Regions from separate parts of the Solibacillus sp. FSL K6-1126 genome, predicted to be linked through region 2. Evidence: a T-box and tRNA genes for the amino acid it is inferred to sense, from the RefSeq annotation. Region 2 holds a T-box; the other holds one or more tRNA genes.

Region 1 (15,910 bases), 570 kb from region 2:
CTGTTCACAAAATGCACGTAGTGGTTCTTGGGTTAAATACGGGTGGGCTTCGATTTGGTTAACCATTGGCGCGACGTTGCAAGTTGCCAAAATTGTCTTTAAATGATGTTCATGATGGTTTGATACTCCCGTTACACGGATGAGTTTTTCATCATACAAGCGTTCAATTGCACGGTACGTATCTACATATTTATGTTCGACCGGCCAATGTGTTAAATAAAGATCCACATAATCCATATCAAGCTTTTTCAATGATGTTTCGAATGCACGTAAAGTATTGTCATAGCCTTGGTCGCTATTCCAAACTTTTGTTGTAACAAAGAGATCCTCGCGCGGTACAGAAGAATGGCGAATGGCTTCCCCTACTTCTTCTTCATTGTAATAAAGCGCTGCTGTGTCGATTGCACGGTAACCTAGATCAAGCGCTGTTTCAATCGCCTCAAGTGTTTCATCACGGTCTGTCATTTTATAAACGCCTAATCCTAAATAAGGCATTTCTGCGCCATTGGCTAATTTTTTCGTTGAGTGTAAATTCATTTTGTTCACCTCTTAAATTTGATTGTACTTATTATAACATTCTAATTATTTGCCGTTTATTAATCGCTATCAATTGTTAATGCTTACTGGCCAGTAAACTTATTATCTACTATATTCCCATTACCAGAATAATCTTCCAGATACAGGAGTATATATTATAATATATTCTCTTGGAGGAGCTGAAAAACTATGATGGATACACAACTAGTTTTGACTGGATTTTTGAAGCGTGCACAACGGTATTTCCCGAACAAACAAATTATCTCACGTACAAGCCCCACTAAGACACATCGTATTACATTCAATGACTATGTAAAAAGAACACATCGATTAGCGGATGCCCTAACAAAGCTTGGGATGAAGCGCGGCACAAAAGTCGGTACATTTGCCTGGAATCATCATCGTCATCTCGAAGCGTATTTTGCGATTCCGAGCAGTGGTGCAGTTTTACACACGATTAACATCCGACTTGCCCCAGAACATATTGTTTATATTATTAATCATGCCGAAGATGAAATTTTATTGATTGATAGCGACTTATTCCCATTAGTCGAGCCTGCACTAGGCCACTTGAAAACGGTCAAGCATATTATTGTCATGGGGGATGAATTGAGCGCTCCACAATCCAGTTTTCCGAATGTATATAGCTATGAACAGCTTCTTCAGGAAGCGGATGAAAATTTCGAGTTTCCGACAGATCTGGATGAAAATTTGCCGGCTGGGATGTGCTACACTTCAGCAACGACGGGTATGCCAAAAGGTGTCGTTTATACACATCGAAGCATCGTACTGCATAGCTTGGCACTAGGTCTTGCTGAATCCTTTGCCATTAAAGAAAGCGATACTGCCCTGCCGATTGTACCGATGTTCCATGCAAATGCATGGGGCTTCCCGTTTGCTGCATTGAATTTCGGCTCAAATATTATTTTACCGGGACCGATGATGACACCTGGCTTAGTTTTGGATCTGATTGAACAAGAGAGAGTAACGATTACAGCTGGTGTTCCAACAATTTGGCTTGGTGCACTTTCCGAACAGGAAAAACAGCCCCGCGATCTCTCTTCTGTCCGTTTAATCATTTCGGGTGGTTCCGCTTCCCCGAAAGGTTTAATTCAAGCTTACAATGAAAAACTCGGTGTTCCGTATATCAACGCTTACGGTATGACGGAAACTTCACCGCTTGTAAGTATGTCGCATCTTATAAGTGAGATGAACGACTATACAGATGATGAACAGTTAAACATTCGTGTATCCCAAGGATTGACGGTTTCGCTAATTGAAACAGAGGTCGTGAACGAAAACGGTCCGGTTCCATGGGATGGCAAAACAATGGGTGAACTACGTGTCCGCGGTCCATGGATTGCCTCAGAATATTATAATGATGAGCGGACAAAAGAAGCATTCCGAGATGGCTGGCTTTATACAGGTGACATTGCGGTATATACAAAAGAAGGCTATATCAAAATTACCGACCGCACAAAGGACCTTATTAAATCGGGCGGTGAATGGATTTCGTCCGTTGATCTTGAAAATGCCCTCATGTCACATCCTGCTGTATTCGAAGCAGCCGTAATTGCGGTCCCCCATCCAAAGTGGCAGGAGCGTCCGTTGGCATGTGTCGTTTTAAAAGAAGGTGCAACGGCATCTAAAGAAGAGCTCATCGAGTCAATTGAACTGGAGTTTGCAAAGTGGTGGCTTCCGGATGATGTTGTATTTTTAAACGAAATCCCAAAAACTTCTGTCGGCAAATTTCTAAAAGCAACTTTGCGGGAACAATTAAAAGACTACGAGGTTCAAATTTAACTAGAAAAAGTATAAAATCTTAGTAAGAAACGGATATTTTATAAAATTGATTGAAATGAAGGGCGAGTGTTCGTGCTGACGGTTTCACCTTTCGCACTGTGAAAACATTAGCTGACGGCTACGCCTTTCGCTACAAGCAAGCTTCCTGCGGGATGAGCAAAATTTATTTTGCGACGAAAGCGAAGCGGCAGGAGCACCGACGCCTGAGACTACAGGCTCAGGCCTTGCCCGCGGAAAGCGTTCCGGAATGGAAATCAATTATTATGCATAGCAAAAAGACGCCACTTTTCTTTGAGAAAAGTGGCGTCTTTGGATTATGTCCCAAACTAACTTTTTTATTTTCCCTCTTCCTGCTGTTCATCCTCTTCATCATCAAACTGCTGCGGATCTGAAATGCGTTCCGCTTCTTCCAATTGTCCACCGTCTCGCAAGTTCTCCATTTGCTTCCCGAGAATTTTCAGCTCATCCATCGTATTAGCCATATTTCCATTAACGATTTCTTCTCTTTTCATATAAATCCCTCCAAATTAATTTAGTATTATTTTTTTCCAATTTTGACTGATTTCTGTCATAAATAAAGTATTCATTCAAATAATTTATGCTATACTGAAAAAAGAGATAATTAAAACATGAGGAGGATTCTTCCATGAAATTACTTTTAATTCTTGGTGTCAGCATATCATTTTTAATCGCTATTTTCACAGCTGGCTATGATAGCAAACCATTCTCAAAAGAAAGATAATTCCACTAGCTTTCCAGTAAAGGACAATCGTTAATTAGCGGTTGTCTTTTTCATTTGACTTTTATTGTTGCATATTTTATATTAGTTACATAAAGTAAGTTGATTATAAAAAATAACCATCAAGGGAGATCATATATTATGGCTACACATTTTCATAAAAAACCAAATCTTTATCCTGCTCATGTTCAATTAAAAGTTTCTGACTTAGTACGTTCGATCGAATACTACACAACAGTTATCGGCTTTAAAGTATTACAGCAAACAGAAACGGAAGCATACTTGACAGCAGACGGACAAACAAGCTTAGTATCACTAGTCGAAGTACAAAATGCTCAGCCACTTAAACAAGGCTTTGCAGGTTTATACCACTTAGCATTACTATTACCCTCTCGCAAGGACTTAGGAAACATCGTACAGCATTTTATTAATCTGAATGTTCGTATTGGGGCAGCAGATCATGATGTTTCAGAAGCACTTTACTTAAACGATCCAGATGGAAATGGTATTGAAATTTATATCGACCGTCATGAATCGGAATGGACTTGGAATCAGGACGAACAAGTCCATATGGTGACAGAACAGCTGAATTTCCAGCCGATTTTAGCAGCTGCAGACGGCAATTGGAACGGCTTGCCTGCTGACACTGTTATGGGGCATGTACACTTATCCGTAGTAAATCTGGACAAATCGGAGCAGTTTTATACAAATGTATTGGATTATAATGTCGTGACTCGTTACGGTGCACAGGCGCTGTTCGTATCAACAGGTAAATATCATCACCATTTCGGCTTAAATACTTGGAACAGCAACAACGGCCATGCTCCAACAAACGATATGGTCGGTTTAAAATCCTTTACGGTCGTGTTAAAAAATGCGCAGTATGCAGAAGAAGTAAAACAAAGCCTGACAACTAACGGCTTCATCGTTGAAAACTTTGCAGAAGCACCAGCACACGGGGGTACTCAGCTATTCTCAACAGTGGATCCAAACGGTTTACGCATCATCTTTACATTAGATGGTGAATAAGGCGATGAAAATAACCTAAAGCACGAGCCCGAAAAATTTTTCGGGCTCTTTTTTGAAACTTTCTTTTCTATCCAACGTATACATAATTAATTACAATTAACGGAGGAATTCATTTGTCACTATTTAATAAAGTTTTAGCAAGTGTTGGTATAGGAGCTGCAAAAGTTGATACAAAATTGCACAAATCAACTTACACGTTAAATGAAAATATTTCAGGTGTTGTCGAAATCATCGGGGGTAGCACGGAACAGCAGGTTGATGCAATCTATCTAACACTTCATACAAACTTTATCCGCGAAATTGATGATAAAAAGATTAAAGATGTAGCGGTGCTGCACAAATACAAATTAAATGAGCCATTTACAATTCAGGCAGAAGAAAAACGCCAAATCCCATTTTCATTCGCCCTGCCCCCTGTTGTTCCGGTAACGACGGGCAACTCGCGTGTATGGATTCAAACCGGCTTAGATATTAAAAATGCGGTAGACCCTAAAGATAAAGACTTTATCGAGATTCAGCCGACTCGTCTTGCGAATGGTGTGTTAACAGCGATTCAAAACATGGGTTTCCGGTTGCGTAAAGTAGATAACGAACAAGCCCCTTCTTATTTACGCCGCCAAACACCGATTGTCCAGGAATTTGAGTTTACACCGACAAACAACACGTATCGCCGGTATCTAGACGAACTTGAAGTTGTCTTTTTACATCAATCACCAAACTCAGTCGAAATTTTATTGCAGGTAGATCGACGTGCACGCGGACTTGGAGGTTTTTTATCCGAAGCATTCGATATGGATGAAAGCTTCATCCGCCTCACATTATCCGAACACGACAATATCCAGGCAAAGCTTGAGCAAGTGATAAAAACGAAGAAGAAATAATAACAAGGCAAGAAGCATCAGTCGCTTCTTGCCTTGTTTTATTTTAAACCTGGATAGTTTTGTTGTCTTAGTACTTCGTAAATCACAATTGCCGCTGTATTTGATAAATTCAGGGAGCGGATATGGTCGCTTTGCGGTATGCGCAGACACATATCGGCACGTTCTTTTGCAAATTCTTTCGGCAAGCCTGTCGTTTCTCTTCCGAACATAAAGTACAGGTCACGTTCTGAATTTCTGAAATCATGTGTCGTAAATGGCTCATCACTATATGTTTCAATTAAATAAACATCGCCATCTTTACTGTACTCGATAAAATCTTCTAAAGAATCATGGTATACGACATTCACATGTTCCCAATAATCCAATCCAGCACGCTTTAACATTTTGTCATCTGTTGAAAAACCTAATGGACGGATTAAATGTAATGATGTATTCGTTCCAGCACAAGTGCGGGCAATGTTGCCTGTATTTGCTGGGATTTCTGGTTGATATAATACAATATGGTTTGGCACTTCTGATCCTTCTCTCTTAATGATTTAACATTGCCAGCCCTTTTTCAATCTCGGCCAGCACTTCTTCATCCTGCTCTGTTTTTCTGGCAGCCAATAAAATGTCCTCTGCCCCATCTGTTCCAATTTTTCCGATTGCCCATGCAGCCGTCCCTCTTAATACAGGGCGTTCATCTTCTTGCAATACTTGAACTAAGTCAGGCATTGCCGCTTCTTCTTTAAAGTGGGCAAGCGCTAAAATGGCATTGCGCTGAATCGGCTTTTTGCCGCGCCATGAGCCGGATACATGTCCAAACTTTGCTTTAAATTCCTTATTGGAAATCGATAAAAGCGGCTGAAGTAACGGTTTTGCGATTTCAGGATCCGGCGTGAATTCATCATGAATCCAGTTTAGCTTTCCTTTATTTTTCGGACACACTGTCTGGCATGTATCACAACCATACAACCGGTTTCCGATTTTGGCACGAAATTCATCGGGCAAAAATCCTTTCGTTTGAGTTAAAAAGGCAATGCATCGCTGTGAATTCAGCTGCCCAGGTGCAACGATCGCTCCAGTTGGACATACATCAATACATAATGTACAGTCTCCGCATTCATCCTCCATCGGTGTGTCAGGGGCAAACGGGATATTTGTGATGATCTCGCCTAAATAGACGTACGAACCAAACTCCGGTGTAATGATCGAACAATTTTTTGCGCTCCAACCGATACCTGCCCGTTCTGCAACTGCACGATCTACTAGTTCCCCAGTATCGACCATCGATTTCACCTTTACATTTGGCACACGTTCATGCAGCCATGCTTCAATGAGCTGCAGACGTTCACGAACAGCTGTATGATAGTCAATCCCCCATGAAGCACGGCAAAAAATACCGCGGCGCTCCCCTTTTTTTCCTTGCGGGGCATCTTGCATGCGTGAAGGATAGGCAATCGCGATCGCAATAATACTTTCTGCTTCATCTAATAATTTTAAAGGCTCTGTACGCAGCTCTATATTTGCTTCTTCAAAGCCTGATTGGTATGCTAATTGTTGCTGACGACGCAGACGGTTTTTCAATTCATGAAACGGAGCAGCGGTCGTAAATCCGATTTTATCAACACCAATAGATGCTGCGTATTTCACTAAATCTTCTTGAAGTTGATGAACTTTCATTTCACATACTCCTTTCAAATGATACAATAATTATAAACTTATTTCGTATTACATATTTTAGTATTTCTCCCATTAAAAACAATGTAAGAAGGTGTTCTCATGAATATTTCAATAAATGAAGCTCTTTTTTCTGTCAATGAGCAATTAAAAATTGGCCTTATCCATTATAGCAAAATTATCGTTGAAGAATCTCCTCAAATGATTAAAGGTCGCACACAACTTTATCAGGAAAATCTATATTTGGAATTACAGGAAACACCTGTGACAGAACGTCCTGGTATTAAAGAGTGGCGCCAGCTTTGGAAGGCTTTTGGCGGGGACCCGAACCGGTACCGTCACTCTGCGGAAAGCTTAATGCGCCGTATCGCCAAACAGCAATATTTAGCACCGTTCCATTCGGCTGTTGATTTAAATAACTTCTTCTCCCTGCAATACGAAATTCCTGTTGGCATTTATGATGCAGAAAGTATTGATGGTAATGTGGAAATCAATGTCGGCAATGCATCGACAGGCTATGAAGGAATTAATGGACGCTTTAATTCATTGGATAACATCATCCACGCCAAAGATGCAACCGGTCCATTCGGCAGCCCCTTTGTTGATTCAAAAAGAACGGCAGTGACAGAAGCTACGACAAATGCGCTGCAAATCTTTTATTTACGCCCTTCCCTCAGTGGAAAGGAAGCTGCTGAAATACTAGGCAGTGCAGGAAACATGTTTACACAAATTAGCGGTGGCGAATATGAAGTACATATTCTTTCAAGGGAAAATCCAAAAGTTCATATTTAAGGAGTGAAATCGTTTGACTATAAACTTAGCTGAGGCAGTAAAACTAAAAAGTATCATTACGAAAAGAATCCAGGAACGAACAATACAAGTGCATTCATTAACACATGCTATCATTGAAAAAGGCGAACAGCCGAAAACACCTGATTATACACTCGAAATGCTTGAAGCCGAGTTAAAAGAGCTTCGTTATGATTCACGTAAACTTGATGCCCTGATCTACCGGGCTAATATCGACAATACTATTGTGTTTAAAGATGAGGAAATGCCTATTGTAGAGGCGATTGAACTTGCGAGTCAATTACGTGCAGAAGCACAATTTTGCAAAAACCTTGGTTCTGAGGAAAAAGAGGCTTTCTACCATAATTCCGGTGATGCCATACTTTACCGTGTAGCATTGTATGATCCAATGACATACCGAAACCGTGCAAATGAGCTTGAAAAGGAAGCACATCGCCTTTCCAATTTAATTAATGCCAAAAACTATCAAGTTGAAATTGAATTTGATGACAGTAACTATTTCTAAACCTAGGGCGGTGAGACTCCAAACTAGGTAATAACGGGCGATTTTTGCTTCGGCATCCCCAACTAATGGTCAAACCGATGACCCTTTACCGTTTACACTGTTACCTTTCACACATAACCAACTATAGTAAAAGCTAACACAATCGTAATTGAGTATTTTTGCTCGCCCGTTATTAAAAGACACCTGCTCACTTACACGTGAAAAGGTGTCTTTGCTTTTTATTTCAGCTAAATCCTACTCTACACCCGGTAAAATGCTTAATGTCTTTTCATCTGCATCTAATAATACGTCCACACCTAATGGAATCGCAATATTAGGCTCGCAGTGGCCAATTTTAAACCCTGCTACTGCCGGTTTGTTAAACGGCTTCAAATACCCTTCTATTACCTTCAGCACATCTTCATAGCTGTATGTATCATCCGGCATATTAAAGTCTGCTATTACAAAGCCTGCTGCAAGCTCCAGCTTTCTTGAAAGACGCAGCTGATTCAGCATTAAATCAATTTGCTCAATTGTTTCACCTAAATCTTCAAGTAGTAAAATTTTATTGCGCACATCAATTTCAAATTTAGTTCCAAGTGTGCTGACAATACGGTTTAAATTTCCGCCTGTCAATTCGCCGCGTACAGCTCCCGGTATAATTGTCGTAAGAGGTGAAATGCTTTCTGTATACTGAATTTCAATCGGCTGGAATAGCTGCTGGAACATTTTTTTAGAAAGAGGGTCCAGTTCCCCTTTTGGACTAGACAGCATCGGACCATGGAATGTCACTAAATTTGCAAACTCGTTTACTTGTGTATGTAAAGTCGTCACATCGGAAAAGCCCCAAATTATTTTCGGATTGTCCTCGATTAATGGATAGCTTATCTTATCGATGATTCTTGAGATTCCGTAGCCGCCCTTCACTAAAAAGACTGCCTTCACTTCCGGATCAACAATCATTTGGTGGAAGTCTTTAATCCGCTCCTCGTCGGAACCTGCCAAATAGCCTTCGTATGCCTGTACCGTATTACCAAGCTTATACTTTAAACCTAATTCCTCTAAAAACGCTAATTTATCCCCTAATGATTCTATATTAAGCGGACTACTTAAATTAACTAATCCTACTGTATCGCCATGCTGTAACCTTGCTGGTCGAATTTTCATGCCAATGACCTCCTTTTGCTTCTGTCGTTATTGTATCATAGCGTTTTATGTAAAGCGCATTGCAAATTCCATGTGGTTGTCCCTATAATAGATAAAATCAATTTCCAATATAAGGAGATGCTCAATAATGAAATTTCCACCACAGCTACTGCTCATTTTGGCTACTTTATTGTGGGGTGGCAACTTTGTAATTGGACGAGCTGTTTCAGGAGATATTCCTCCGATTACACTTGCCTTTTTACGTTGGATTGTCGCCTTTCTAGTATTTTTCCCAATCGCTTACAACCGGACGAAAAAAGAATGGCCTGCGCTGAAACAGCATTGGGGTGCTGTCATCATTTTAGCAATAACAGGAGTTGCCGCATTCAATACACTCGTCTACATCGGCTTGCATGATACAACATCCATTAATGCATCTTTAATGAATTCATCAACACCGATTATTATATACATACTGAGCTTTATCTTTTTAAAAGAACGGTTAACGAAGTTCCAAATGATCGGCACACTGCTTTCTTTAGCCGGAGTGCTCTTTATTATATCCGGAGGCTCATTACAAAGCCTGCTTTCATTTTCATTCAACAAAGGGGACTTAATCGTTTTGATTGCGGTAGTGTGCTGGAGTTTCTATTCATTACTCATTAAAAAGTACGCAGGTAAGCTGCCGGGTTATTCAACGTTTTTAGTGACGATTGCAATCGGAGCTATTATGTTACTTCCGTTCGCAGTATATGAACTACTAACAACATCACAAGCAATCGTATGGAACGCTTCGACAATTGGGGCGATTTTTTATGTAGGGATCATTGCTTCGATAGTTGCCTTTTTAAGCTGGAACAATGGCGTTGTCTCATTAGGAGCAAACAAAGCAGGAATCTATTTAAACTTCATTCCTCTATTTGCCACAATCTTTGCTGTACTGTTTTTAAATGAGCAACTCCTCATCGCTCAAGTAATCGGAGGCATTGCGGTAATTACAGGAGTATTTATTTCATCGATCAAATAATGGAGTGCACAATGTATGCACTCCTTTACCTTATTTTACATCTGTATAAATAACCGTCACATCTGGATGGTTGTGCAGTGCGCTCGCAGGGAAATCTTCTGTTACGACACCGCTGCGTAAACGTTCAAATGCCTCCTGTTTTGATGCACCTGAAATTAATAATACAATCTTTTTAGAACTTAAAATCGTTTTGATTCCCATTGTAATGGCATGTGTCGGCACATCATCAATTGAATCAAAATAGACTTGATTCGCTTCACGTGTAGACTGTGCAAGCTCTACAATATTTGTACCTAAATCAAAAGGAGTTCCAGGTTCATTAAAACCGATATGTCCATTTACACCAATTCCTAAAAGCTGTATATCAATATTTCCCGCCGCATTAATCAATGCATCATATTCAGCGGCAGCTTTTTCTAAATTCGACTTATTACCAGCTGGTAAATAAATATTTTCCCGTTTCATATCGATATGATTAAACAGGTTATAGTCCATATAATAATGGTAGCTCGCTTCATTTGCCGGATTAATACCGATATATTCATCCAAGTTGAAAGACTTGGCTTGTTTAAAAGATACTTCGCCTGCCTTATACGCAGCTACAAGCTTTTTATAAAAGCCTTCCGGGGTACCTCCTGTAGCCATTCCAAATACCGTTGAACTATCCTTTTTTAATTGATCTATAAAAATTGTTGCAGCAATTTTACTCAACTCACCATAGTTTGCCGCTTCAATCCACTTAAAATTTGTTGCTACATTCATTTGTTTAATTCCCTACTTCCTCGCTATATTCCATAATTTATATCACTTAAATAAAATGCGTTTTTTTAAAATTCATTCCTAACATCACTATGTTAATTTTATAGTAAATAATTTTAATACGCCAGAAAAAACGTGCAGGATTTTCTGGAAAACATACTAATTTCCTTTGTATATAATATGATATTCTCCCATACTAATTTCCCAATATTCCGTACGCAGACTTTATTTTTCTCATTATCATATAAAAGAATCGATGAATCTATTCTTTCCTAATTTCACTTATAAATACCACTGTTGAAGTCGGATTCTATAATCTATTCTATGCTCTCTAAAAAGATTATGGGACTTTATATATCGATTATAAAAATAAAAAAAGACCTCACAGTATGAACTGTGAAGTCTTTTTTTCAGATACCGAGTGTGGGACTTGAACCCACACGCCTCGCGGCAACGGATTTTGAGTCCGTCGTGTCTGCCATTCCACCAACTCGGCAAAATAAGGTAAAAAAAAATCGGTTTCTCCGATTAAATAAAATATGGAGGCGGCAACCGGATTTGAACCGGTGATAAAGGTGTTGCAGACCTGTGCCTTACCACTTGGCTATGCCGCCATATTTGGAGCGGAAGACGAGGTTCGAACTCGCGACCCCCACCTTGGCAAGGTGGTGTTCTACCACTGAACTACTTCCGCAAAATAAAAAAATGGCTGGGGTACCTGGATTCGAACCAGGGCATGACGGAATCAAAATCCGTTGCCTTACCGCTTGGCTATACCCCAAATATTTAAATTATGATATAGAATGGGGCGACTGATGGGAATCGAACCCACGAATGCCTGAACCACAATCAGGTGCGTTAACCACTTCGCCACAACCGCCACTATATTATAATTTTAACACTTAAACCTAAATAAAAATGGGGCGACTGATGGGAATCGAACCCACGAATGCCTGAACCACAATCAGGTGCGTTAACCACTTCGCCACAACCGCCACTATATTATTTTAAGTATTTTTAAGTTATTTGGCAGGGGCAGTAGGAATCGAACCCACACTGACGGTTTTGGAGACCGTAGTTCTACCTTTAAACTATGCCCCTATCAAAAGGATGGTGGAGGGGGACGGATTCGAACCGCCGAACCCTAAGGAGCGGATTTACAGTCCGCCGCGTTTAGCCACTTCGCTACCCCTCCAGGTAATGGTGCCGGCGAAAGGAGTCGAACCCTCGACCTACTGATTACAAGTCAGTTGCTCTACCAACTGAGCTACACCGGCAAAAATATGGTGGGTTTGGACGGAATCGAACCGCCGACACTTAGAGCTTCAATCTAATGCTCTACCAACTGAGCTACAAACCCACAAATTAATTTTTTAAAAAAATGGCGGTCCCGACCGGGATCGAACCGGCGATCTCCTGCGTGACAGGCAGGCATGTTAACCGCTACACCACGGGACCATTTGGTTGCGGGGGCAGGACTTGAACCTGCGACCTTCGGGTTATGAGCCCGACGAGCTACCACTGCTCCACCCCGCGATAATACTATTTGTTTAATGGTGGAGGATGACGGGCTCGAACCGCCGACCCCCTGCTTGTAAGGCAGGTGCTCTCCCAGCTGAGCTAATCCTCCAATGCTGGATACTACTTATGTATCTTTTGGTGACCCGTACGGGATTCGAACCCGTGTTACCGCCGTGAAAGGGCGGTGTCTTAACCACTTGACCAACGGGCCTCTTTATAAATTAAGCCTGGCGGAGAGTAAGGGATTTGAACCCTTGATGCAGGGTTACCCGCATACACGATTTCCAATCGTGCTCCTTCGGCCACTCGGACAACTCTCCAAGATTTAATGGCTCCGAAGGCAGGACTCGAACCTGCGACCTGCCGGTTAACAGCCGGATGCTCTACCAACTGAGCTACTTCGGAATAATTCTATAACAGCCTAGCGACGTCCTACTCTCACAGGGGGAAGCCCCCAACTACCATCGGCGCTAAAGAGCTTAACTTCCGTGTTCGGTATGGGAACGGGTGTGACCTCTTTGCCATCATCACTAGACTATTTAATCGAAAGACATTATTTATTGTATCATACTTTTCTTATTTGTCAAGTATTTATATAATAATTTTTCATTCTTTCAAAACTGGATAAACGTTTCATTGAATTGAGCAATAAAATGTGGTTAAGTCCTCGACCGATTAGTATTCGTCAGCTGCATGCGTCACCGCACTTCCACCTCGAACCTATCTACCTGATCGTCTTTCAGGGGTCTTACTTACTTGCGTAATGGGAAATCTCATCTTGAGGGGGGCTTCATGCTTAGATGCTTTCAGCACTTATCCCGTCCATACATAGCTACCCAGCGATGCCTTTGGCAAGACAACTGGTACACCAGCGGTATGTCCATCCCGGTCCTCTCGTACTAAGGACAGCTCCTCTCAAATTTCCTACGCCCACGACGGATAGGGACCGAACTGTCTCACGACGTTCTGAACCCAGCTCGCGTACCGCTTTAATGGGCGAACAGCCCAACCCTTGGGACCGACTACAGCCCCAGGATGCGATGAGCCGACATCGAGGTGCCAAACCTCCCCGTCGATGTGGACTCTTGGGGGAGATAAGCCTGTTATCCCCGGGGTAGCTTTTATCCGTTGAGCGATGGCCCTTCCATGCGGAACCACCGGATCACTAAGCCCGTCTTTCGACCCTGCTCGACTTGTAGGTCTCGCAGTCAAGCTCCCTTATGCCTTTACACTCTACGAATGATTTCCAACCATTCTGAGGGAACCTTTGGGCGCCTCCGTTACTCTTTAGGAGGCGACCGCCCCAGTCAAACTGTCCGCCTGACACTGTCTCCTACCCCGCTAAGGGGCATGGGTTAGAAGTTCAATACAACCAGGGTAGTATCCCACCGACGCCTCCTTCGAAGCTGGCGCTCCGAGATCTCTGGCTCCTACCTATCCTGTACAAGTTGTACCAAAATTCAATATCAGGCTACAGTAAAGCTCCACGGGGTCTTTCCGTCCTGTCGCGGGTAACCTGCATCTTCACAGGTACTATAATTTCACCGAGTCTCTCGTTGAGACAGTGCCCAGATCGTTACGCCTTTCGTGCGGGTCGGAACTTACCCGACAAGGAATTTCGCTACCTTAGGACCGTTATAGTTACGGCCGCCGTTTACTGGGGCTTCAATTCACAGCTTCGCTTGCGCTAACCGCTCCTCTTAACCTTCCAGCACCGGGCAGGCGTCAGCCCCTATACGTCACCTTACGGTTTTGCAGAGACCTGTGTTTTTGCTAAACAGTCGCCTGGGCCTATTCACTGCGGCTTCTCTAGGCTATGCACCCAAAGAAGCACCCCTTCTCCCGAAGTTACGGGGTCATTTTGCCGAGTTCCTTAACGAGAGTTCTCTCGCACACCTTAGGATTCTCTCCTCGACTACCTGTGTCGGTTTGCGGTACGGGCACCTCTCACCTCGATAGAGGCTTTTCTTGGCAGTGTGAAATCAGGAACTTCGCTCATACGAGCTCGTCATCACAGCTCAACGTTAAAGTATGCGGATTTGCCTACATACACGCCTTACTGCTTGAACACGCGCAACCAACGGCGTGCTTACCCTATCCTACTGCGTCCCCCCATTTCTCAAACGGTGAGGAGGTGGTACAGGAATATCAACCTGTTGTCCATCGCCTACGCCTATCGGCCTCGGCTTAGGTCCCGACTAACCCTGAGCGGACGAGCCTTCCTCAGGAAACCTTAGTCATACGGTGCATGGGATTCTCACCCATGTTTCGCTACTCATACCGGCATTCTCACTTCTAACCGCTCCACCAGTCCTTCCGGTCTGACTTCAACGCTGTTAGAACGCTCTCCTACCACGCATACTCTAAGTATGCATCCACAGCTTCGGTGAATCGTTTAGCCCCGATACATTTTCGGCGCAGCGTCACTCGACCAGTGAGCTATTACGCACTCTTTAAATGATGGCTGCTTCTAAGCCAACATCCTGGTTGTCTAAGCAACGCCACATCCTTTTCCACTTAACGATTACTTGGGGACCTTAGCTGGTGGTCTGGGCTGTTTCCCTCTTGACTACGGATCTTATCACTCGCAGTCTGACTCCCGTGTATAAATATCCGGCATTCGGAGTTTGTCTGAATTCGGTAAAGCGAGATGCCCCCCTAGTCCAAACAGTGCTCTACCTCCGGTATTCTCAATCACGAGGCTAGCCCTAAAGCTATTTCGGAGAGAACCAGCTATCTCCAGGTTCGATTGGAATTTCTCCGCTACCCACACCTCATCCCCGCACTTTTCAACGTGCGTGGGTTCGGGCCTCCAGTGAGTGTTACCTCACCTTCACCCTGGACATGGGTAGATCACCTGGTTTCGGGTCTACGACCACGTACTAATTCGCCCTATTCAGACTCGCTTTCGCTGCGGCTCCGTCTTCTCAACTTAACCTCGCACGTAATCGTAACTCGCCGGTTCATTCTACAAAAGGCACGCTATCACCCATTAACGGGCTCTAACTACTTGTAGGCACACGGTTTCAGGATCTATTTCACTCCCCTTCCGGGGTGCTTTTCACCTTTCCCTCACGGTACTGGTTCACTATCGGTCACTAGGTAGTATTTAGCCTTGGGAGATGGTCCTCCCGGATTCCGACGGAATTTCACGTGTTCCGCCGTACTCAGGATCCACTCTGGAGGGAATGAACTTTTGACTACAGGGCTTTTACCTTGTTTCGCGGACCTTTCCAAGTCGCTTCGTCTAATTCATTCTTTTGTAACTCCGTATAGAGTGTCCTACAACCCCAAAGAGCAAGCTCTTTGGTTTGGGCTCTTCCCGTTTCGCTCGCCGCTACTCAGGGAATCGAATTTTCTTTCTGTTCCTGCAGGTACTTAGATGTTTCAGTTCCCTGCGTCTGTCTTCAACACGCTATGAATTCACGTGAAGATACTATCCGATTAAAGATAGTGGGTTCCCCCATTCGGAAATCCCCGGATCAAAGCTTACTTACAGCTCCCCGAGGCATATC
Region 2 (15,910 bases):
AGATTTTTTAGTTTGTTAGAGAACTTTTCCTGTTCTTCAGCAATTTGCTCGATCTCATCAGTAATTTCTTTTAGCTCTTCCTGTAAGCTGGAGTAGGCAGACTTTTCTTCATGGACACGAGTTGATAACAACTCATAGCGTCTTTGTAGAACTTCCAAGTGCTTTAAGCCCACTTTAGGAATTTCCGCCTCTCTGTCCTGCAAACGGTAGCTATGCTGTACATACGCGACTTCATCATTAATGTCCTTTGTAAGGCGCATTACATCATTGATCACACTGTACATGCCGGAACAGTTGCGTTCCACATACTTTCTTGCCATTACTTCTTTTTCTAGCAAATTGTAAAAATGGTCGATTTCATCATTAATTGTTTCAATTCGTGGTGATACAGCCGGTAAGTTTAATTCAGCAATTGCCTCTTTTAACATTTCCAGTTCATTCTCAAGCCCATTCAAATATTCAGTCAGTTCTAAATGGCGTAAATAATATTTTTGCTCTTCCATTTCACGCTGTCCATTACGAAGTTCATGAATTGCGGTCGGAATTTTTGTTTGAATTTCCGTAAGCAATGTCGGCACATCATTTAGTAAGCTGAAAATCTCCTGTGCTTCACTGTTTAACTGAAGAACAATTTCACGTGCCTGCAAATAGTTGCCGTCTTTCGTTAACTCATCGAATTCTTCAAACTTAGGTATAAATTGCTCAAGCTTCTTTTCCAATGCTTCCAAAGCCGGACCAAATGAATGCTGGTGTGCCAAAATCGTCTTACGTGCAGAACGGTAATATTCTTTCAACTGCTCGATTTCAATACGGTTTTTCTCTTCACTGCCAATCAATTCATCCAGCTCTGTAATAATCTGCACACGTACTTGCTCACATTTTGCAAGCTCTTGCTCGATGTCACGTTCTGTATGTGTTGCTTTGTTAAATTTAAATCGGTCGACAAATTCTTCTGCATCAAACAATAATTCGTCAATTTTCGGAATTTGCTTATCAACAACATCCAACCAACGATTACGCCAGTTTTCAAAAAGCTCTTCTGTTTGACCGTTCATATTAAGGGCTTTTACTTTTGCGAGCTCCTCAAAAATCGGGTAATGTTGTATTTGTAGTTTTTCCTTATCTAATCGTCCTATTTCTGCATTATGCTTGCGTCTTACTACTAAGCCTGCCATTAATAATGCTAATAGTACGACGACAACAATGATGATATACTTTATCATTGTAAGCCCCCTAATCCCAAATAAAATCAATATTTTAGCTATATACGTATTATTTATAATAACATGTTTTCTAATATTTGTTTAACTATTTCCAGCTTTTTTTACTTTTAAATACCATATTTTTGAAGGAAGGTCATTCAATTGAAACGAGACGGTCATATACATACACCTTTTTGTCCCCATGGTTCTACAGATTCGATAGAAAAATATGTCGAAAAAGCGATAACAAGCGGATTTAAAGAAATCACATTTACGGAGCATGCACCTTTACCTGAAAACTTTGTCGATCCAACACCTGACAAGGATAGCGGAATGAACCCTGCTTATTTGATGGATTACTTTAAACAACTGCAGTGCGCAAAAGAACAGTACGAATCACAAATTAAAATCAATATTGGGCTGGAGGTCGACTATATTGTCGGCTTTGAACATGAAACAAAACAATTTCTCGATGAAGTCGGCCCATTATTGGATGATGCGATATTATCCGTACACTTTTTGAATTTCCAAGAAGAATATGTATGTATTGACTTTTCACAAGAAGTATATTTACAATTTGCCAATAAGGTTGGCGGCATTCTTCCTATGTATAAGCTATACTACGAAACCGTGAAAAAGTCGATTTTGGCGGATTTAGGTTTATACAAACCTAAGCGTATAGGACATCCTACACTAATTCATAAATTTCAGCTTGCCCACAATGAGCAGGTCGATGACGCAGCTGACATAAATGAACTATTAAAGATGATGCAGAACAGCCATTATGAGCTTGATTTTAATAGTGCTGGCCTAAGTAAACCGTATTGTAATGAGACATACCCGCCCTATCCATTTGTGAAACAGGCAATTAATTTACAAATTCCAATTGTTTTCGGCTCGGATGCCCATACGGTAGCGGATTTACATCAGCATTATGAAACATTACTGAAAAAAATAACTTTTTAATTGGAGGATTCTATGTTTGGAAATATCACTTATAACGGTTCAATAACAGACCAGTACGAACAGCTATCTAAACAGCTGGATGCATTGCTTGAAGGGGAAAATAACTTAATCGCTAACTTAAGTAACGCTTCAGCTTTATTAAATACTTTTTTAAAAGAAATTAACTGGGTAGGATTCTATTTAATGAATGAAGGCGAATTAGTGCTTGGACCATTCCAAGGCTTGCCTGCTTGTGTACGAATTCCTGTCGGGCGCGGTGTTTGCGGTACAACGGTTGCTAAGGAGCAAACAATGGTTGTAGACGATGTTCACGCTTTCCCTGGCCATATTGCTTGTGACGCTGCATCAAAATCGGAAATCGTTATTCCATTAATTAAAAATGGTGTCGTTATAGGTGTTTTAGATATCGACAGCCCGGTTGAAGCACGTTTTACTGCTGAAGATAAAGATGGTTTGGAAAAATTCGTGGATGTACTGTTAAAACATATTTAATTACTAAAAAGGGAGTGCCCGAAAAGTTATTCCGGGTACTCCCTTTAATATTGCAGTTCCATTGGTTTTTCATATACACATAAGCGGTTTTTTCCGTTTCGTTTTGCATGATATAACGCCATATCAGCTTGCGCAAACATATTTTTGAAATTAGGACGACTGCTCTTATGCCATGTAATCATACCCGCTGAAACCGTAACTGATGGATTTGATACACTTGGTACCATTTGTACAATCGAATCCGAAATTCCAATCGCTTCACTGTCTGAAATATTCGGAATATAGATAGCAAGCTCTTCACCGCCCCATCGCGAGCAAATGCCCTTTTTCCCTATTTCATTTTGCAGTCGCCTAGCAATTTGCACGATTACTTCATCCCCGACTTGATGCCCATATGTGTCATTCACCTTTTTAAAGTTATCGATATCAATTAAAAGGAACATTCCTGAATCGTCCTTTTGAATGGAATTTTCTACGTATGAATCAGAGTAACTTCTTGCATAAAGCTTTGTTAAATGGTCCCGATCCACCATCTCCTGAAGTTGTTCACGTAAAACAGAATTGGAAATGGCTAATGACGAATGGTGAATAAGCGATTGCATTAGCTTAAAGCTGTCAAAGGAGAAGAAATACGGCTCTTTATGCAATACAATGCTAAACCCGATAATATCTTCTTCAACAATCATTGGAATGGCCATAATCGACTTATACTCAATGTCTCCTGAAATAAGACGACTGAAATCAGCAATAAACAATGGGTCTTGTGTCGTCTGAAAATGTTTTTCCACGTGTTGGACATATACATTGCACGCTACATAATCGAAAAGATCTGTACACGCTTCGGTCATGATATACTTTTCATCTTCTTTAAACATGAAACCAATTTCCATAGGCTGAAAAGATTTCAACATTTGCTTTTGTAAAAATAAAAGCATCTCGCTGATCGTCAATTTCATATTTAAACGGTGGGAAGTTTCATTGATTAACTGTAAATCCGTGATGAGACGATGTGATTGATGATAGAGTTTTGCGTTTTCCAAGGCATTTCCTGAAGCTTGCGCAAGCATACGGATAAATTCTTTTTCCGAATTCGCGAATGAGTAATTGATCGGTGCTTTTACCTGTAAAATTCCGTATATTGCTTGTCTCCCTTTTATAGGCACATTTAATAATCGACGGTTTTGTTCAACGGCTATATCTTCTTTCAATTCTCCCGATACAAAAGACTCGATTGTTGCAGGCCGCTCCGATAAATAGTCAAAGGGCTTTATTTTCACTCTCGTTTGACGGTCTTGGTCATTTGACAAGATCAGCTCTACTTCAAGTCCAGGAAAATTTTCTTCTATTGTAATAAGCACATTTTCCAAAATTACATCAATGTCCATCGTTGAATGGAAAAGATCTGTCATCCCATATAATTTACGGTACTTTTGCTCATTTGAATACACTTCGTATTTTTGAATTAAATATTTATAGGAAGCGGATATCGCCCCTACTATTTCTTCAGTCAGCACTGTTTGTATAGGTGCCCCGACAGGATTATATTTAAATATAATAATAGCTTCTATTTTATCATTTATTATAAGTGGCATAACATCCGTATGGTTTTCAAAATACGGCTGTTCTTTTAAAAACCCGGGTAACTTCACAACTTTGTTACCATTAAAATAGGGTTGTATTAAATCTAATGCTACATCAACATTCAGTAATTCTAAGTTGTCGATCGGTTTCAATTTATTTTCGCTTACATGAAATAAAAAACAATGTTCCATATTAAAGTGTTTTGTTAGGCTTTCTTCTAATAGGAAAAAGTAATCATAAAATTTACTTCGTTGTAATTTCTTATTCATACAAAGGCTTAAAATATCCGATTTAAATTGATCAATCTTTTGTTGATTTTCCACCATTAAATCACCTTTTCTTTTACTATTGCGATGTCGGTTCTTTTCACTTAACATCAAGTATACACATTTTATGTCTTATTGACTATTTAAATTTGTTATATTTTTCTAGTAAACACCCCAATTTGAATTGTTTTTTGAATATTAAAGTATTTTCCCGTTCTTATCTACTACCCGCTTTTGTGCTTAAATGCCCACAAAACGATAAATTATTTTTATTTTTCTTTACTACATATTATCTTCAAAATGTAAAACACCTTTGTTGACGGATAGAAAAAAAAAAGATACAATAGCCTTTGTGTAAAATGAATGCAGTAGTTGTATAACTTAAATGTAGTATTTTATTCCTTCTGTGTAGACAGAATGGTGTATTGTGTAACCCTTTCGGCTGCATGGGCGAAGATACATGAAAATAGAATACCGTTTAATGTCGGGTACAACTGGTTTTTTCTTTTACAACAAAAACCAATTTTAAGGAGGAGACACAATTATGTCTCGTTATACAGGTCCATCTTGGAAACTATCTCGTCGTCTTGGTATTTCATTAAGCGGCACAGGTAAAGAAATCGCAAAACGCCCTTACGCACCAGGTCAACACGGCCCGAACTCTCGTGGTAAAAAATCAGAGTACGGTCTACAATTAACTGAAAAGCAAAAATTACGTCATATGTATGGTATGACTGAACGTCAATTCAAAAACACTTACCTACGTGCTGGTAAATTACAAGGTGTACACGGTGAAAACTTCATGATTTTACTTGAAACTCGCCTTGACAACCTAGTTTACCGTTTAGGTTTAGCTCGCACTCGTCGTGCAGCTCGTCAATTAGTTAACCACGGTCACATCTTAGTTGATGGTAACCGCGTTGACATCCCATCTTACTCAGTAAAACCAGGTCAAACGATCTCTTTACGTGAGAAATCAGCTAACCTTTCAGTTGTTGCTGAATCAATCGAAGTAAACAGCTTCGTACCAGAATATTTATCATTCGATGCAGACTCTAAAGTAGGTACTTTCGTACGTTTACCAGAGCGCTCTGAATTATCTTCTGAAATCAACGAACAATTCATCGTAGAGTTCTACTCTCGTTAATCTTTCGAGCTTCAGATATATTCGAATCAAACCATCAAGCCCTGTTTATCGGGTGCTTGGTGGTTTTTTTATTTAGATTTATTTTCTGCAAAATTTTTTTCAAAATTGTTCAATCGCCCCGATCAACCCTTCTTCGTTGAATAGGATAACGAGGAAAGGGGGTGAATATTATGGGTTACGGTTATGAAGGATATCAAAATCAAAACTATAATAACTACGGTGGTTACGGCTGTGGTGGTGGCGGTAACAGCGGCGGTAACAGCTTAACATTCGTTCTAATTGTTGTTCTATTCATTCTTTTAATTATTGTCGGTGCTACTTTCGCTTACTAATAACTCCGATTCCAAAGAAGGCTTCTAGCTAGCCAGAAATAAATCCAACTACTTATTACTGCTTCTCGCCCTTAGGGTCACTTCCCCCAGTGACCCTTTTTATTTTGAATTTCATTTACTTTTCATCCTTACATATAGACACAAACATTACATTCCGCTAACAATAAAAAAAGATGCTGTACGCTATAGAGCGGCAGCATCCTTTCTATTCAACTCGTAACAATCCATACTAAATATGCTTAAAACAAAAAGTAAGTTGCTCCTAGTACCGCAATTACTATAAACGAAGCAAAAAATGCTTTCCACTTAGATATACGGTGCACTTCCGAAATCCCAATAACTGTGATGACATATGTCCAAATACTGCTAATAATAATCAGAGTTCCACAAACAAATTGCAGAATCAAATCACCTAGTGATGTCTCCATATAGGAAATAGAGAAAAATGACTGTGGTGCGAATTGCATCCAGAACAGAAGAACCGGCAATATCCAAATATAAGGAATCATTGTCACACTGATCATGCGGAACATTTCTTTAAACTTCCCTGTACCACCGAATGCTTTTGCTGATAGTGTCAATACGCCTGCCGATAAAACTGTTGAAAGAAAATATAGTACTAAACTTAAAAGAAATGTTGAATAAACGATATCTCCCAGCGTATATTGTCCTGTAAATTCACTACCGATAAAACTGACTAAATTACTAGCAAACACTCCGATAATACCAACGAAAATGAAATAAGATAACTTTTTAGTTGTTAACACATAACGAATAGTATCTCGGGGTTTAACAGCAATGCTTAATATCGCATGTCGATCATCGACTGTACCTGTTAATTGCTCACTCAAAATAACATCCCCCTAAAAATATGTATACAATCTATTATACTGATATTTTTAAGGTGATACAAAATTATTGCTTCTTTAGTAGCATACCAATCTTTTACTATTCGGCAGATTTAAGAGATACATAGCCCGCCTTTTCCACTAATGCCTGCCCTTCATCCGAGAGCACCCAATCAATCACCTGTTTAACATTTCCTGTTGGCTCGCCTGCTGTCACAATATAAAATTCGGAAGCAATTGGATACGCATTGTTGCGAATTGTTTCTCTTGTCGGTGCAACCCCATCGATTTCCAAAAGTTTAATTTCTTTATTTTTTACCATCTCATTTGAATAGTAGCGGAAAGTATAACCGATTGCGTTTTTATAATTTTTATATTGGGACACTTCATTGATAATTCCGCCCATTCCTGTCGCTACATCTTCCGTTGGGGCTTCCATTAACGGTTTATCCCCCATAAGCCGTTGTAATGCTGTTTGTGATCCGCTGTCCTCAGGTCTTTGGAATGCACGGATCGCATCGTCTTGTCCGCCAACTTCAGACCAGTTTGTAATTTCCCCTGCATAGATTCCCTTAATTTGTTCGAGCGATAAACGATCGACTTTGTTTTTACTGTTCACGAAAAAGACAAATGCTTCTTTTCCAATAGGCGTCAAATGAAATTTAATCCCCTGTTGTTCTGCCTGGTGAATTTGTGAATCGGATGGGCCCGCTACAAATATCATATCCGTATTACCAAAAATCAGGTTCGTATAGGCTTCGTGCGTCTGATTCACCATCACTTCACTCTTGTAAGGATTATATTCTCTTTCAGGATAAAGATGCTCTGTAATGGCTGCATACAATGGATACAAAGCCGTTGCACCATCCATCTTCGGCAAAGGTTCCTCTATTTTTAAACTCGGTTTCTTATCCAATTGCACTAATTTATTCTGATCTGTAAATGGCTCATATTGATAAATATTCACTTCCGCGTCAACAGTCGGTACCCTGCCATCGAACCATTTATAAATTGGTTGTATCGAGGTGACGACCAAAACAATTCCGGCAATTGACCAAAAGATTTTTATACGCTTACTGTTTTTGTAAAATACATCAAAAATCACAAGGACAAAACCAATATATAAAATGACCGCAGCAGAAATTACTAACGGTATATAATGAATCTTGCCGCTAAATGCTACAAAAAATAACAATATGAAAGTGAAAAAGCAAACCGTCAGTAAGACAAAAATCGAAATGACAATTTTCCCTAAATAAGATTTATTTTCCATACTCCCACACCTCTCCTCCTATAGTTCTTTATGAAACGAAATATTCCTTTTAAAAAAACGTCCTGGAAAACTACTTCCCAAGACGTTTAATTTAATTAAGCAAATTTCACCATATGGTATTTTTTCTTGCCGCGACGAATAATGGCAAAGGCGTCTTCCAAACGGTCTTTCGCATCGATTACATATTCCAGATCTGTAATTTTTTCTCCGTTCACGCTAATTGCACCGTTCGTAACATCTTCACGTGCCTGACGCTTTGATGAAGAAATTCCTGCTTCTACGATTAACTCCACGATATTTTTGTCTTCTTTCGCCACTTCTACAGAAGGTACACCAGAGAAGGCTACTTTCATTTCCTCTACTGACAATGCTTTTAAGTCACCGGAGAATAATGCTTTTGTAATACGCTCTGCGGCTTCCAGACCTTCCTCACCGTGAATCAGACGCGTCATTTCTTCAGCCAATGCTTTTTGCGCTTTACGTAAATGCGGTTCTTCTTCAACACTTACTGCAAGGCCTTCAATTTCTTCACGTGACAGGAATGTGAAGATTTTTAAGTATTTCACAACATCTGCATCCGCAGTATTGATCCAGAACTGGTAAAACTCGTATGGAGATGTTTTCGCAGCATCGAGCCATACAGCGCCGCCCGCTGTTTTACCGAATTTTGTACCGTCCGCTTTTGTTACAAGAGGAATTGTAATACCGAACGCTTTCGCATTTTCATCATGCGTTTTACGAATCATTTCCAAGCCTGTTGTAATATTGCCCCACTGATCCGAACCACCTACTTGAATTCGAACGTTGTGATGATCGTATAAATGATTGAAGTCAATACCTTGGATTAATGTGTAAGCAAATTCAGTAAATGAAATACCTGAATCCAGGCGTGACGCTACTGTATCTTTATTTAAGATGTAGTTTACATTGATCAGTTTCCCGTAATCACGAAGGAAATCGATTAATGTCATTGGACCTACCCAGTCATTATTGTTTACAAGAACAGCACCATTTGCAGCATGCGATGAAAAGTCGAATAAGCGCTCCATTTGCTTTTTAAGTCCCTGCACATTTTTATCGATCTGGTCCATCGTCTGTAATTGACGCTCTTCTGAACGGCCAGATGGATCCCCAACTGTACCTGTAGCTCCACCAACTAATAAAATCGGTGTATGACCTGCTTTTTGGAAACGGCGTAACGTTAGCAATGGCACGATATGTCCGATATGCATCGAATCCGCTGTCGGGTCAACACCTACATATAGGGAAACCTTTTCTTCGTTTAATAACTTTTCCATACCTTCCGCGTCTGTTTGCTGGTATAACAATCCACGCCATTCCAAGTCTTGCAGTAATTCTTTTGTCATTTGTTTTCTCTCCTTTTACATGATGCGTCATTTACTTGTAAGGAAATAAAAAAGTCCCTACACGCAAATGCATGCAGGGACGTCAAATTTTTATTTAACGCGGTACCACCCGGCTTGAAGAAATTTAAATCTCTTTCTTCCACTTTAAGCGTCTATAACGTGACGATCCGTTCAGGCTCCAAGTACGTAATTCATAAATGCGTTATGTCTAGCTTTCACCAACCGCTAGCTCTCTATGCAGGGAACACATTTATTACTGCAAACTCTTCGTTGCCTGAAATTTATATTTTCTATTCTACCTAGAAAATAGTTGATGTCAATATTTATATTCGTTTATATATCAAATATGCTATAATAAACAAGATTTTAGGAGGTCGATGATGTGAAACAATGGCTCGAAAAATTAAATAAAAAAATCGAAATCCTTGCTTCTTCAGAAAGAATGCGCTTCGTCAGAATTGGAGGCGGTGTATTCTGGAATTTAACTTTACTGGCTATTATTTTTATAGCTGCGACACTGTTGTTTGTTGGAGGTGTAGGCGCAGGTTACTTCGCATCATTAACAAAGGATGAACCTTTGCGATCGAAAGAAGAGATGCGCGAACAAATTTTCAGCTATGAAGAAACAAGTGAACTTTATTTTGCGAACGATATTTACATAGGAAAGATCAGAACTGATTTAGATCGACGTGAAACATCGCTAGCTAATATATCCCCATCCTTAATTAATGCTGTTCTTGCTACAGAGGATGAATATTTCCGTGAGCATACCGGCATTGTGCCGAAAGCGGTAATACGTGGATTACTGCAAGATGTATCCAACTCGTCTACACAGACAGGTGGCTCTACCCTAACACAGCAATTAATAAAAAACCAAATATTAACGAATGAAGTTTCTTATGAACGTAAAGCGAAGGAAATTTTACTTGCGTACCGTTTGGAACATTTTATGACAAAAGAAGAAATACTCGAAGCCTATTTAAATATCATCCCGTATGGCCGAAATTCTTCAGGTCGTAACATTGCCGGAATTGAAACGGCTGCACAGGGTATTTTTGGTGTGTCCGCATCTAAATTAAATCTACCGCAGGCAGCTTATATTGCCGGTATCCCACAGGCACCTTTCACATATACGCCTTTTACAAATAAAGGTGAGCAAAAAAGTGCGGAAGGGATGCAGCCAGGTATTGACCGTATGAAAACGGTTCTTTATCGTATGCAGGAAGCAGGCTATATTACGAAGAAAGAATATGACGAAGCAATTGCCTATGATATTTCTAAAGACTTCAAAGGATATGAAATCCGTCCGGAAGAAAAATATCCTTGGTTAACAGCAGAGCTTGAGCTGCGTTCAAAAGAAATTTTCGCTAAAATACTTGCCGAAAAAGACGGCATTGACCCGGACCGTTTAAAAGAAGAAGAGAACTTAAATGAAAAATATACAATACTGGCAGACCGTACAATACGTTCAGGCGGTTACCGTATTTACTCAACGATTAATAAAGACATGTATGATGCCATGAAAAAAGTGACGGAAGAATTCACTTTATACGGACAAACATACAAGAAAAAAGGAAAAGATCCTGAAACAGGCGAAGAAATCGAAGTGGATGTTCCCGTACAAACAGGAAGTATGGTTATTGAAAACAAAACAGGCCGTATTTTAAGTTTTGTTGGTGGGCGTGACCATGAAATTGAACAATTGAATCATGCGACACAAGCTTACCGTTCAAACGGTTCAACGATGAAACCGTTACTTGCCTATGCACCAGCGCTTGATTACGGTGTCATTGGTGCAGGAAGCCCTGTAGTCGATGTGAAATTTAAACGTAGTTATGACAACTATGAACCCGTCAACTATATTCCAACACAGGAACTAGGAATTATTCCAGCACGACAAGCAGTTGCATCATCACAAAACTTAGCAGTACTGCGTTTGTATGATTCAATTTTAGATCGTCGTCCAGCAACCTATTTGGAAAAAATGGGCTTCTCAAAGTTGACTGAAGGAGATTATGTCAATCTTTCTACATCTATTGGCGGGATTACTCACGGGGCAACTGTCGAAGAAAATACAAATGCCTATACAACCTTTGCAAATAACGGACAATTTAACGATGCCTACATGATTGAACGCATTGAAGATCTGGATGGCAATATTGTTTATGAACATGAAGCTGCTCCAGTTGATGTATTTGCACCGGAAACTGCCTATATGATGACTGATATGCTACGAGGTGTTATGAAGCAAGGTGGTACTGCAACATTGGCGAAGAGTCAATTGAAATTCTCATCTGACTTTGCCGCAAAGACAGGGACTACACAGGACCATAAAGATGTTTGGCTAGTCGGATACAATCCGAATATTTCTGTTGGCGTTTGGTTAGGTTATGACCAGCCACGCACACTTTATGCATTTAATAACCGTTACCAGCATCCAAGTCAGCGTGTAAACCGGTTATGGGCTAATTACCTGAATACGCTTTATGACATTGACCCGGAATTAGTCGGTACGAAAGAAACTTTCAAAAAACCTGAAGGCGTTGTAACACGATCATTTTGCGGCATTTCAGGTCTGGCACCTTCTACTTCATGTGCCAATGCCGGTTTAGTTACGTCAGATTTATTTAATAAAAATGTATTTTTACCGTCTAAGCCGGATGACAGCTTTGTATCTTCTACATCGGTTGTTATTAACGGCAACACATATGCCGCATTACCAAATACACCTACTGAGTTTGTCCAAATGAGCGGATTCGGATTAAATCAGGCATTTGTTGACCGTATGTTAGGCAGACTGGGTGGTGACGCATCGAAATTATTGTCATTCACATCAGGTAAAGGTGTTGTAACCGGTGCACCATTCTCGGCAGACAGTGCACCACCACAACCTGTTTATGCTACATTGGCAAACGGTTCACTTTCGTGGACAGCCTCTTCATCAAATGATGTCGTCGGCTATCGTGTTTATAGCGTTACCGATCAAGGAAGATCGCTCGTACGCTCATTAAAATCTTATGAAGGGTACCGGGTATCTGTTTCACCAGGTGTTCGCTACATCGTCGTAGCAGTTGATATTACAGGATTGGAATCAGGCTATTCGAACGAAGTTGGAGAAGTTGTCGAAACGGCTCCACCGGAAACGGAAGATGAGGAAAATGTTGTACCCGGAGAGGTAATTGAAGAACCAGAAGAACCCGAAGATCTTGACGAAATTGAAGTTGACGTTGATCCTGTCGAACCATCAGGAGAATAACAAAAAAATCTCACCAACTAGTAAAATTGTTGGTGAGATTTTTTAATGTAATTAAATTGATACCTGTTCCTCTTTTAATACACCTTTTAATAAATTGACCGCTTCATCAATTTCTTGTTCGCTAACTGTTAAAGGTGGTAATAGACGAATCACTTTCGGTCCGGCTGCAACCGTTAATAGACCTGCTTCATCCAATGCGGCAACATAAGGTGCGACATCTTCGCCACCGAGACTTAACCCCAGCATTAACCCTTTACCTTGAACCGAATATTTTTCTTCCGGAAATGCTTCTTCCAGTTTATTTACAAAGTACGCTGATTTTTGTTTCACATTATCCAAAAAGGCATCATTGAATATTTGATCGATAACTGTTTGCGCAACGGCAACGCCCAATGGATTTCCGCCGAACGTCGTACCATGTGTCCCTGCACTAAACGTGTTAAAGAGCTTATCTGTCCCAAGTATCCCCCCAATCGGGAATCCGCCACCTAGACCTTTTGCCATTGAAACAATATCCGGTTTGATGACTGTCTGTTCAAATGCAAAACGAGTTCCTGTACGTCCGATACCCGTTTGTACTTCATCAACAATGACTAAAATATCCGATGATTGCTGGATTTCATGAATGGCTTTCGCGAATTCCTCCGTTACGGGATTTACGCCACCTTCACCTTGGATCATTTCCAGCATAATCGCAGCAGTATCAGCATCAGCTGCTGCTTTTAATGCTGTAACATCATTAAACGGCAAAGTTACAAACTCGCTTACTAATGGACCGAAGCCGTTACGTACTTTATCTTGCCCTGTTGCACTCATCGCTCCAAATGTACGTCCATGAAAGCTTTGTTCAAAAACGATGATTTTATGTTTTCCTGTATGCTTACGTACTAGTTTAATAGCCGCTTCGTTCGCCTCTGCACCGCTATTACAGAAAAATGCATACGATAAATGCAAATCTTCCACTAATGATGCAGCAAGCTTTTCCTGTCCTGGACTTTCAAATAAGTTACTAATATGCCATAACTTTTGACTTTGTTTTTGAATGGTTTCTACAATCGATGGATGTGCATGCCCTAAACTACATACGGCAATACCGCTCGTAAAATCTAAATATCGTTTCCCAGTCGTATCAAATACCTCTGTTCCTTTTCCTTCGACAATAGCGAAAGGTCTTCTTGCGTAATTTTGGAATAATGCACTCATTTCACTAGCTCCTCACTTAAAATAGTCGTCCCGGTTAAAGTTTCATTTACAATTTGTACAGAAGGAATGCCTGCCTTCAAACAGTTAAGAGCGCCCTGTACTTTCGGAATCATACCGCCGTAAATATGCCCGTCGTCAATCCATTGTTCGATTAACCTTGGTGTCACTTCCGTCTGATATTCATCCTTTATACGAATACCGGCAACATCTGTCACAAGCAGGAGACAATCCGCGCCGACTGCCAATGCAATTTCACTCGCAACTGTATCGCCATTAATGTTCAGCGCCTGCCCGTCCTTCGTTGCACCGATACAGGCAACGACAGGTACAATACCAGCTTCTGTCAAAGTATTTAACATATTTATATTAACATGCTTCACTTCTCCTACATATGCGTAAGTTTCGTAATTTAAAAATTCACTTTCGAGCAGTCCGTCATCAAAACCATTTAGTCCAATGGCAGAAATATTTGCTGAATGAAGTTCATGAACGAGTGAAGGATTTACTTTTCCGATTAATGTTGACTGCACAATGCCGATCATTTCTTTACTCGTTACACGCAGTCCGTTTACTGTATGGGACTCAATTCCTGCAGCGGCTAATTCACGATTAATCGCTGGCCCTCCGCCATGTGTAATAATGAGTTGGATCCCTTGTTCCTGCAATGCTTTAAAATTGCGAAAGAAGGCCTCGTTAAGACCTTCTAATGTACTGCCACCAAGCTTGATGACCATTTTACGAGCGGTATGATGCGTTGATTTGAACGTAGTCATAAGTCAGGTCACACCCCCATGCAAATCCGTGTCCTTTTCCAACTTCCAGTGACACAAATATTTTCACTTCATGCTGTTTTAATATTTCGATGAGTACTTCTTCGGAAAACTGAATCGGTTCGCCGTTTTCCACCATTGTAGCTCCACCGATTTTAATTGTAATTTTATCAGGATCGATTACAGCTCCAGAATAGCCAACTGCTGCAATAATACGACCCCAGTTTGCGTCACAGCCAAACACGGCTGTTTTCACAAGTGGTGAACCTACAACTGTTTTTGCGATTTTACGCGCTTCTTCATCTGAAACCGCTCCATCCACTTCTACTTCGATGAGCTTAGTCGCACCTTCCCCATCACGTGCAATTGACTTTGCCAAGTCTTCTGATACGAGACGTAGTGCTGTGTAAAAGTTTTCCCAGTCGGGGTGCGCCGAAGATAATGGGTCATTTCCTGCTAAGCCATTTGCCATTACAATAACCGTATCGTTTGTTGACGTATCACCGTCAACTGTAATCGAGTTGAACGTGCAATCCGTTACACTCGATAACGCTTTTTGCAGCTCTTCTGATTCAATATTGGCATCTGTTGTAATAAACCCAAGCATTGTCGCCATATTTGGTTCAATCATGCCAGAGCCCTTTGCTGTTCCTGAAACAATTACTTCCTTGCCATCAATGATCGTTGCATACGTTGTGTTTTTCATTACTGTATCGGTCGTTAATATTGCTTGAGAAAAATCAATACCGCTTTCTAGCTTAGAATCCGGATTTAATAGCTCTACACCTTTTTTAACTGGTTCCATCTTCATAATTTCCCCGATGACACCTGTAGAGGCTACCCCTACCAAACTAGATGCGATGCCAAGCTTTTGTGCTGCAAGCAGTTGCATTTCATATGCATCCAATAATCCTTGTTTGCCTGTGCATGCATTGGCATTTCCTGAATTTACGATTACCGCCTGCATTTTTTTCGTTTCATATACAACTTCTTTTGTCACTTTCAACGGTGCTGCCTGGACTGCATTTGTTGTGAATACGCCGGCAACACTTGCTGGTACTTCACTTACCAAAATTGCTAAATCTTTTTTCTTATGTTTAAGCCCACAATGAACACCTGCTGCAGTAAACCCTTTTGGTGACACGATATTTTTACTTGATAGTTTTTTCATCTCTATTGTTGAAGTCATCTAGTGACCCTCCCTTAA

Evidence for each region. A T-box is a leader RNA that pairs with one kind of tRNA and senses whether it is charged. The one in region 2 lies ahead of tyrS (tyrosine--tRNA ligase), so its partner is inferred to be a tRNA-Tyr.
Region 1: it encodes a tRNA-Tyr, which carries the amino acid that the T-box ahead of tyrS (tyrosine--tRNA ligase) is inferred to sense. The anticodon was not compared.

Annotation. Positions count from the first base shown of each region.
Region 1 covers NZ_JBBOPD010000001.1:3,631,520-3,647,429, forward strand. The annotation lists gene MHH44_RS18100 (aldo/keto reductase) at 1-537, opposite strand, end outside; gene MHH44_RS18105 (long-chain fatty acid--CoA ligase) at 727-2,340, shown strand; gene MHH44_RS18110 (hypothetical protein) at 2,676-2,852, opposite strand; gene MHH44_RS18115 (VOC family protein) at 3,221-4,108, shown strand; gene MHH44_RS18120 (sporulation protein) at 4,222-4,989, shown strand; gene trmL (tRNA (uridine(34)/cytosine(34)/5-carboxymethylaminomethyluridine(34)-2'-O)-methyltransferase TrmL) at 5,028-5,501, opposite strand; gene queG (tRNA epoxyqueuosine(34) reductase QueG) at 5,518-6,651, opposite strand; gene MHH44_RS18135 (B3/B4 domain-containing protein) at 6,751-7,440, shown strand; gene MHH44_RS18140 (DIP1984 family protein) at 7,454-7,963, shown strand; gene MHH44_RS18145 (S66 peptidase family protein) at 8,198-9,109, opposite strand; gene MHH44_RS18150 (DMT family transporter) at 9,237-10,115, shown strand; gene nagB (glucosamine-6-phosphate deaminase) at 10,146-10,877, opposite strand; tRNA gene MHH44_RS18160 (tRNA-Leu) at 11,290-11,370, opposite strand; tRNA gene MHH44_RS18165 (tRNA-Cys) at 11,415-11,488, opposite strand; tRNA gene MHH44_RS18170 (tRNA-Gly) at 11,494-11,568, opposite strand; tRNA gene MHH44_RS18175 (tRNA-Gln) at 11,581-11,655, opposite strand; tRNA gene MHH44_RS18180 (tRNA-His) at 11,679-11,754, opposite strand; tRNA gene MHH44_RS18185 (tRNA-His) at 11,794-11,869, opposite strand; tRNA gene MHH44_RS18190 (tRNA-Trp) at 11,902-11,975, opposite strand; tRNA gene MHH44_RS18195 (tRNA-Tyr) at 11,986-12,069, opposite strand; tRNA gene MHH44_RS18200 (tRNA-Thr) at 12,076-12,151, opposite strand; tRNA gene MHH44_RS18205 (tRNA-Phe) at 12,159-12,234, opposite strand; tRNA gene MHH44_RS18210 (tRNA-Asp) at 12,257-12,332, opposite strand; tRNA gene MHH44_RS18215 (tRNA-Met) at 12,336-12,410, opposite strand; tRNA gene MHH44_RS18220 (tRNA-Val) at 12,429-12,504, opposite strand; tRNA gene MHH44_RS18225 (tRNA-Glu) at 12,532-12,606, opposite strand; tRNA gene MHH44_RS18230 (tRNA-Ser) at 12,624-12,715, opposite strand; tRNA gene MHH44_RS18235 (tRNA-Asn) at 12,725-12,800, opposite strand; rRNA gene rrf (5S ribosomal RNA) at 12,815-12,930, opposite strand; rRNA gene MHH44_RS18245 (23S ribosomal RNA) at 13,051-15,910, opposite strand, start outside.
Region 2 covers NZ_JBBOPD010000001.1:3,057,886-3,073,795, forward strand. The annotation lists gene ezrA (septation ring formation regulator EzrA) at 1-1,223, opposite strand, end outside; gene hisJ (histidinol-phosphatase HisJ) at 1,365-2,168, shown strand; gene MHH44_RS15160 (GAF domain-containing protein) at 2,181-2,660, shown strand; gene MHH44_RS15165 (sensor domain-containing diguanylate cyclase) at 2,705-4,567, opposite strand; gene rpsD (30S ribosomal protein S4) at 5,052-5,654, shown strand; gene MHH44_RS15175 (YjcZ family sporulation protein) at 5,825-5,986, shown strand; gene MHH44_RS15180 (Yip1 family protein) at 6,226-6,837, opposite strand; gene MHH44_RS15185 (substrate-binding domain-containing protein) at 6,935-8,107, opposite strand; gene tyrS (tyrosine--tRNA ligase) at 8,203-9,474, opposite strand; T-box leader at 9,547-9,754, opposite strand; gene MHH44_RS15195 (transglycosylase domain-containing protein) at 9,857-12,730, shown strand; gene MHH44_RS15200 (acetylornithine transaminase) at 12,782-13,933, opposite strand; gene argB (acetylglutamate kinase) at 13,930-14,706, opposite strand; gene argJ (bifunctional ornithine acetyltransferase/N-acetylglutamate synthase) at 14,669-15,892, opposite strand.